2 regions of the Peribacillus sp. NPDC097284 genome follow, and region 2 is predicted to be linked to the other one. Evidence: riboswitches for the same ligand, from Rfam matches in the RefSeq annotation. Region 2 holds a riboswitch; the other holds the start of a gene.
What was found. A riboswitch is a leader RNA that binds a small molecule or an ion and turns the genes downstream of it on or off. The one in region 2 is predicted to bind cobalamin.
Positions count from the first base shown of each region.

Region 1: it holds a riboswitch for cobalamin, as region 2 does, so the genes downstream of both, ACIQXU_RS14415 (ribonucleoside-diphosphate reductase subunit alpha) here and ACIQXU_RS15350 (helical backbone metal receptor) in region 2, are expected to answer to the same signal.

Region 1 is NZ_JBIWCZ010000007.1:125,924-130,354, forward strand. It holds gene ACIQXU_RS14400 (SulP family inorganic anion transporter) at 1-825, shown strand, start outside; gene ACIQXU_RS14405 (hypothetical protein) at 907-1,053, shown strand; gene ACIQXU_RS14410 (manganese-dependent inorganic pyrophosphatase) at 1,102-2,031, opposite strand; cobalamin riboswitch at 2,320-2,501, shown strand; gene ACIQXU_RS14415 (ribonucleoside-diphosphate reductase subunit alpha) at 2,639-4,431, shown strand, end outside.
Region 2 is NZ_JBIWCZ010000008.1:154,273-158,703, reverse strand. It holds gene ACIQXU_RS15360 (FecCD family ABC transporter permease) at 1-574, shown strand, start outside; gene ACIQXU_RS15355 (ABC transporter ATP-binding protein) at 571-1,419, shown strand; cobalamin riboswitch at 1,541-1,718, shown strand; gene ACIQXU_RS15350 (helical backbone metal receptor) at 1,885-2,850, shown strand; gene ACIQXU_RS15345 (FecCD family ABC transporter permease) at 2,813-3,868, shown strand; gene ACIQXU_RS15340 (heme ABC transporter ATP-binding protein) at 3,875-4,431, shown strand, end outside.

The DNA of each region.
Region 1 (4,431 bases), on a different contig from region 2:
GATATCCCTTTGTCATTCGAGACATTGGCCATCATTTTTCCTTATTCCATTGCCCTAGCGTTTGTCGGATTGCTTGAATCCTTACTAACGGCTCAAATCGTTGACGAAATGACCGATACGGATAGCAATAAAAACCGGGAGGCCAAAGGTCAGGGAATAGCGAACATCGTGGCCGGTTTCTTCGGCGGGATGGCCGGATGTGCAATGATTGGACAATCCGGTATCAATATCAAATCCGGGGGACGAGGTCGGCTGTCCACTTTCGTCGCCGGGGCCTTTTTGTTAATCTTGATCGTGTTATTGAATGATGTCCTCATTAAAATTCCGATGGCCGCCCTTGTTGCGGTCATGATCATGGTTTCCATCGGGACGTTTGATTGGTCCTCCTTGAAGAGGCTTCGGATCACTCCTAAAACCGAGGCGATAGTCATGATCGTAACGGTTATCGTTGTTCTTTATACGCATGATTTATCCAAAGGCGTATTCGCCGGGGTACTCTTGAGTATGATTTTCTTCTCGGCTAAAATTTCAAAAGTGTCTGTCGAGAAAACAGCGGACAACCAGGATCGGCAAATCACTTATCGAATAAAAGGCCAGATGTTTTTTGCATCGGTCCAGGACTTCATTTCGAAGTTTGATACGAAGGAAAAAGCAGATTCCATCATCATTGATTTTTCCAATTCGAAAATATGGGATGCCTCGGCTGTAGGAGCCGTCGAGAAAGTCATCTTAAAATACAGAGTACAGGGGAAAACGGTTCAAGTGCTTGGCCTTGATCAGGAAAGTTCTCAGCTGCTAAAGAGCCTCGCCTCATATGAAAAGTAAAAGGATGCATGGCTCCCCTGCATAAATTCTTGCTGAACCGCCAAACTAGAGTGAATGATACTCTGGATTGGAGGGAAAATCATGTCATCCGAACAGGATTATACTGCAGCAGATTTATCACCTGACCTTCTCAATGAGTTAAAACTCTTTGAAGGAAAAATACGTGAGGAATCAAACAAAGAGCTTATCGTGATTGCGTATGAAAAAGAGAAAGAAGCGTTGAATTGAAAAAAGGACTCGAAGCCACTTTCAAAGTGGCATCGAGTCCTTTTTTTATTACTTAGCGAAGATATCTGTTAAAACTGGTACAATTTGTTTTTTACGTGATACGACGCCTTCCAATACAGCAATGTTCTTATTCAATGTTACGTTATACGCTTTCTCCACTGCATCCGCTGATGCTCCTAGAGCCAAGGCAACGGAATCATTCGTTAAGATATCCGTTACGACGAATAAGAATAAATCCAATTCTTTCGCGGCAATAACTGCATGAATCGCTGCTTCAATTTCTGATTGCTTTGCAAGCACTTCATTCGGGTCAACAGCATTCACTTGAGCAATCTCAACTTTTGCCGTTCCCATTGAAAATTCTTTTGCATCAAGTGTGATGAGCTGATCGATGGTTTTGTCACTCAGGTCAGCACCCGCTTTTAGCATCTCCAAGCCATATGTTTCAGCATTCACGCCAGCAATTTCCGCTAATTCCATAGCAGCTGCGACGTCTTGCTCCGTGCAAGTAGGCGATTTGAATAATAAAGAGTCGGAAATGATGGCTGAAAGCATAAGTCCTGCAATGGCTTTAGGCACTTCAATTCCGTTTTCTTTATAAATCTTATTTAAAATAGTAGCCGTGCAGCCAACTGGTTCTGCGCGGTAATATAAAGGATCACTTGTTTCGAAATTAGCGATACGATGATGGTCGATGACTTCCAATACGCGTACCTGGTCAATGTCTTCGGCACTTTGCTGACGTTCGTTGTGATCGACTAAAATCACGCCATCCGCTTCCCCAGCCACTTTTTCAACAAGGCGGGGTGCTTCGAATTTAAATTGGTCCAACGCATATTGTGTTTCACCATTCACTTCACCAAGACGAACAGGTTCAGCTTGGATGCCCAGCTGCTTTTTTAGGTCAGCATAAGCGATTGCTGAACAGATAGTGTCGGTATCCGGATTCTTATGTCCAAAAACTAATATTTTTTCCACGATTTTTTCTCCTTTTTCCTAAATGATTTGGCAGGGATTTTTCTTTTCATAACCAGAATCCCTAGTTTTGCTATGCAATTTATTTTAACACAAAAACCCTGACATTCCGCGATGGAATTTTGTATTCCTCCCTATATTCTTTCATCATCCTCTTCCTTTATCCGACCTTGTCAATAGATATGAATCAGTTTTTCACAAATATATATGTTGAATTATCAGCATGGATGGCTTACGATAATATAAGCATACATACTAGATATTGACTTTTCTAACAACATAAATAACTATATATAGAATTATTAACCAAGGTGCCAGAGATGGCTGAAAAGGGAATCCGGTGTGAACCCGGAACTGTCCCCGCAACTGTAAATGTGACGAAATGAGAAAACCACTGTATAGCTCTCTATACGGGAAGGACTCAAAGTAGGATGATCATGAGTCAGGAGACCTGCCTGGTTTTTTCAAGTTTCTTATTCTTCGGGGATTGAGATGATGAAACGATAGTGTAACGGCTATTTTTTCATGGCTCTTTTATCCTATCGTTTGATCCGCTCAATTTATTGGGCGGTTTTTTTTTATTCGCGTACATTTAAGAGGAGGAACATTTATGACTCAAACATATAACCCTACCATAAAAAATGACACAGAAACAAATTCAATCCAGCTGGACATGTTATCCAAGGATTTCGAAGGCCGTCTTGATATGGAAAAGTTCAAAAAGCGTTTTACTAAATGGCTCGATCGAAAAGGTGATGCTTCAGAAGAACAAACATCGAAAAAGTTGATCCAGCTTGCACTTGAAAGTGTCGATATCGATGCCCCAGACTGGACATTCGTCGCCGCAAGGGAACTATTGAATGCCATGTATCGTGATGCCCAAAAGAACCGGGGCTATGAAGGCCGGAACTATGGACCTTTCTATGAATTGATTCAAGAACTCTCTCAGCAGCATGAAGGCCAACGTTACCCTGTTTATAAAGCAGAGCTTCTCAACTCCTACACAAAAACGGAAATCGAAGAATTGGGTTCGGTCATCGATCCGGAAAAAGATAAACTATTTTCATATATCGGAATCTATCTTTTGAATGATCGCTACTTGGCCCGTCCAAAAAAAGACAAGGTCTATGAACTTCCCCAGGAGCGCTTCATGATCATTGCCATGGAAATCATGAGACTGGAAAAAACGGAACACCGACTGCAGCTTGTTAAAGAAGCCTACTGGGCAATGTCGAACCTATATATGACGGTAGCGACCCCTACCCTCTCAAATGCCGGAAAGACACACGGGCAATTGAGCTCATGCTTCATCGATGCAATCGAGGATTCAATCGACGGAATTTATCAATCAAACTATGATGCCGCAAAAGTTTCCAAGTTCGGGGGCGGCGTTGGTCTATATGTCGGGAAAATCCGTTCGCTTGGTTCTGATATCCGCGGTTTTTCCGGTAACAGTTCAGGCACGACTCCCTGGATTCGCCTCTTTAACCAAACGGCCGTCAGCGTCGATCAATTGGGGCAACGTAAAGGCGCAATCGCCATCTATCTGGATGCGTGGCATAAGGACATCATGAGCTTCCTTGACTTGAAGACGCAAAACGGCGACGACCGCTTAAAGGCGCATGACATCTTCACGGGCGTCTGCATCCCCGATTTATTCATGGAAGCCGTGCGTGACCGGAAAGATTGGTATCTCTTCGACCCGCATACCGTGAAGCAAACCCTTGGGTTCTCCCTCGAGGATTTTTATGACGAGAAAAAAGGGGATGGCAGTTTCAGGGACCATTACGCCCTTGCTGTAGAGGCGGCGGAGAATGGCATACTTCCAGGCTATAGTTTCGAGAAAATCAAAGCGATGGACATTATGAAAGGCATCATGATTTCACAATTAGAAGAAGGCGTACCCTATATGTTCTACCGGGACGAAGTGAACAGAAAGAACCCGAACAAGCATAAAGGGATGATCTATTGTTCTAACCTTTGTACGGAAATCGCCCAGAACTTAAGCCCTTCAACGATCACCGACGAATATGAAACGGAAGATGGCGATGTCGTCGTAGTTCGCAAAAGCGGGGATTTCGTTGTCTGCAACCTTTCTTCCATCAACCTGCCTCGCGCGGTGAACAGCGATGTATTGGAGAGACTGATCCCGATTCAGATCCGCATGCTCGATAACGTCATTGACGTGAATACCTTACCGGTCAAGCAAGCTTCCATTTCGAATAAGCGCTACCGCTCAATCGGCTTAGGAACTTTCGGGTGGCATCATTTACTGGCGACGCAAAATATCTACTGGGAGTCCGATGAAGCCGTTCAGTACGCCGATACCTTATATGAGAAAATCGCTTATTTAACCATTAAAACATCCAATGAATTGGCCAAGGAAAAAGGAACCTACCCATA
Region 2 (4,431 bases):
ACCGGTCTTCATGCTTGTTTTGGCTGGGGTTGTCACCTCCGCCCTTTTCCAAGCGTTGATCTCGTTAATTAAGTTTGTCGCCGACCCTGAGGAAAAGCTGCCAGCCATCACATACTGGTTAATGGGAAGCCTTGGAACGGCCACATACAAGGATTTATATGTGGGTGGACCAATCATCCTTGTCGGCATCTTGATTTTGTATTCACTACGCTGGAGAATCAATTTACTGACCTTACCTGAGGATGAAGCAAAATCGCTAGGTATCCCGGTCACTAGATTGAAGTGGACGGTCATTCTTGGTGCGACGTTAATTACGGCTTCTTCTGTAGCGATAGCCGGTATCATTGGCTGGGTTGGATTGATTATCCCTCATGTGGCAAGAATGCTTGTCGGGAACAACAATCAACTTGTCTTACCGGTATCCCTATCGGTTGGTGGCGCCTATTTACTCCTGATAGATAACCTGGCTCGTTCTGTAACGGCGACGGAAATTCCGCTATCGATATTGACAGCCATTATCGGCGCACCATTCTTTGCGATTCTACTTAGAAAGACAGGAGGTGGGTGGTCATGAAAATCGAGGTGCAGGGAGGGAATTTTTTCTATGCTAAAAAAAGAGAGAAAGCTCCTTTTCTTTACCAGACCGACATTGACTTTTCGTTGAATGACGGAGAGATCATGGCGATCCTTGGCCCGAACGGTGCCGGTAAAACCACGATGCTGAAGTGCATCACCGGCCTTCTTGATTGGAAAAAAGGTCAAACGCTCATCGACGGAAAGCCGCTTACTGCGCTATCACGCAAAACGATCTGGAAACGAATCGGTTATGTTCCTCAGGCACATAAAATGGTTTTCGGATTTACTTTGGAAGAGCTTGTCATTATGGGAAGGGCGCCTTATATCAGTACGCTGTCCCAGCCTTCTGCAAAGGATCGGGAGGCTGCCATCGCTGCTCTTGAAATGGTTGGCATTGCTCACCTTGCCAAAAAGTCCTGTAATTCCGTTAGTGGTGGGGAATTGCAGCTGGCCTTGATTGCCCGGACGCTTGTATCGGATCCGGATGTATTGATTCTTGATGAGCCGGAGTCGCATCTTGATATTCAAAAGCAAATCGTGATTTTACAGACACTTAAGCGGTTATCGAAAGAGAAGAACATTTCTTGTATCATAAACACGCATTATCCGAACCACGCCTTCTACTTGGCTGACCATGTTTTAATGACTGCCAAGGAAAAGCGTGTGGTGTATGGCGAAGTCCGCGAAGTGATGACGGAAGCCCGGATGAAAGAGTACTTCGGAATCGAAATGAAGAAAATCATTTATGAGGAAGAGGATGACTTTTTGATTGAAACGATGGTGCCGAAAGATCTAGGTCTTTTACGTGATCAAAGTACATGCCGTTTTAATAGTGACATCTAAAGCTATAGAAGGCAGCCATGTGATGGTTGCCTTTTTGCGTTCCAAATCTTAATTTAAAGTAATCTGAAATATCATATAATACGATTTCCTAAATGGTGTATAATGAAAGGCAGTGAAATTATATACATATGAACAATTTGGTGTCTGTAAGGACTTGAAAGGGAAGTTGGTGAAATGCCAACGCGGTCGCGCCACTGTAAATGGGAGTTAACGGATGTATACCACTGTATGAATAATATGGGAAGGTGCCGTTAGCAATGACCATGAGCCAGGAGACCTGCCAAAATTGTACACCGGTAACCACGCGGATGGGGAGGTGTGTGGCAGAGCTATGTCCCTTTTTTGTTCCGTTGCCATACAAGCATCCTCCGTTTTGATGGGGGATGCTTTTTTGTATGTCTTTTGATATTCGCAACACATGTGTGAAGGTCCAGAAATGAACACAAAAATGATGGAGGTTTTAAGATGAGGAAGATATATAGTTTCATGCTTGTGATGGGATTGATGGTCGGTATATTGGTTGGCTGTAGCGATGCCTCCCAGGATGGAACAGGAGAAAACCAGTCGACAAAACAAGCTGTTAACCAGGGCTTCCCGCTTTCGTTACAAGATGCAGTGGGTAACAAAGTCACCATCGAGCAGAAACCAGAAAAAATTGTTTCATTAATCCCAAGTAATACAGAAGCGGTCTTTGCGCTAGGTTCGGGTGAGAAAGTGATTGGAGTGTCTGAAAATGACAATTACCCGGAAGAAACGAAAGATATTCAGAAGATAGGTGGAATGGAAATAGATACAGAGATGATTTTAGCTTTGCAGCCTGATATCGTTCTTGCTCATGAGAGTGCCCATAATTCCAAAGAAGGAATCCAACAGCTTAAGGATGCGGGTATTCCAGTTCTAATCGTGAATGATGCCAAAAGCTTTAAAGAAGTGTATACGTCTATTGAGATGATTGGAACGGCAATAGGGGAACTGGATAAGGCGAAGGAAATCGTCAAGACGATGCAGAACAAGCTGGAAAAGATCAAAGAAAAGGCTAAGGCAATCAAGAGTGAGGATAGAAAAAGTGTTTTTGTAGAGGTTTCACCGTCACCTGAAATCTATACAACGGGAAAAAATACTTTCATGGATGAAATGCTGGACATCATTTCAGCGGATAATGTCGCAGGTGAATTGGATGGCTGGGTAAAACTCGATGAAGAGTCGATGATAGCGGCCAACCCGGATGTCATCATTACAACCTATGGTTATTACACAGGAGATCCAGTCAAAGAGGTAACGGGAAGAAATGGATGGGCCGACATTCAGGCAGTTAAGAATGATGAGGTTTTCGATGTCCATTCAGATATTGTCACTCGTTCCGGTCCTAGGCTTATAGAGGGAGTAGAGGAACTTGCCAAATCAGTCTATCCGAACGTATTTAAAAACTAAACGGGCATTGGCCTATGTATTTGCCCTATCATTTTTGGTTATTTCGATATTGATCGGTGTTTCCTTAGGATCGGTTTCCGTTCCGATACCAGTGCTTTTGCAAATCATTGGCAAGGAAGTCCTTCATTTGCCCCTGGCCATGGAACCGGATGGGACACTGACGAATATCGTGATGAACATCCGCCTGCCGAGGGTCGTGCTTGCAGGTTTGGTTGGGGCATCCCTTGCAATAGCAGGGGCAGCATTTCAGGGATTGCTCAGGAATCCCCTAGCTGACCCCTATACCCTGGGAATATCCTCAGGGGCTTCGCTTGGTGCAGTATTAACGTTGTTTTTGAATTTGTCACTGCCGTTTTTTGGCCTATATACACTGCCTACATTAAGCGTTCTTTTTTCATTGTTGACGATTTTTTGCGTATTGACCTTTGCAAGAAAAATGGATCGTTCCATGAAGGTAGAAACGATTATTTTAACCGGCATCATTTTCAGCTCGTTTTTAAGTGCTTTCATCTCATTGATGATTGCATTGACGGGTGAGGAGTTAAGGCAAATCATCAGCTGGCTGATGGGAAGTGTCTCGATGCGTGGTTGGAGTCATGTCACGATCATTTTGCCATTTTTCCTCGTTGGTTCTCTCGTATTGATGATGAACACCCACGAATTGAATGCCATGACATTTGGGGAAGACCGTGCGAGGCACCTAGGCGTGAATGTTCAGCGGAGGAAGATGCTGATTCTGATCGCCGGCTCGATACTGACAGGGGCTGCCGTTGCCGTATCAGGGACGATTGGCTTTGTAGGGCTGGTCATCCCCCATTTGGTCCGCAGGATTTGGGGGCCAGACCATACGCATCTGTTGCCATTATCATTGATTGTGGGAAGCGGATTTTTAATATTGGCTGATCTGGTGGCACGAACGATTATCGCACCGACAGAATTGCCGATAGGTGTTATTACTTCGCTTATCGGTGCGCCGGCATTCGCATTTATTTTATTAAAGAGACGGAGAGAAGGGTAGAAGTGTATGCTTGAAGTTAAAGGGTTAACAGGAGGATATGATAATAAAACGGTTTTGGACTCCGTCTCGTTTGATGTGAAAAAAGGAGAATTATTCGGTATTCTTGGTCCGAACGGAAGTGGGAAAACGACGCTATTGGGGATGCTTAGCGGTATCCTGCCGTATCAGGCAGGAACCATCGATATTAAGGGGAAAGACCTACAGGGATATTCGTCCAAACAACTGGCACAGGTCATCGCCGTTTTGCCGCAGCATTCCTCATTGGCTTTTTCCTATACAGTAAAAGAGACCGTTGCCCTTGGGCGATATGCGCATCAAACAGGGTGGTTTCATAGTTGGACGTCTGAAGACGAAGAAATCGTTCAACGCGTGATGATGCAAACGGGAGTGGCAGTCTTTCAGGAAATGCATTTTGAACGTTTGTCAGGCGGGGAAAGACAACGTGTTTTGTTGGCACAAGCTCTTGCACAAGAACCGGAAATCCTTTTTCTCGACGAACCGACGAACCACCTGGATCTGTCTTATCAAAAAGAACTTCTTGATTTGATGAGGAAAATGGCTAA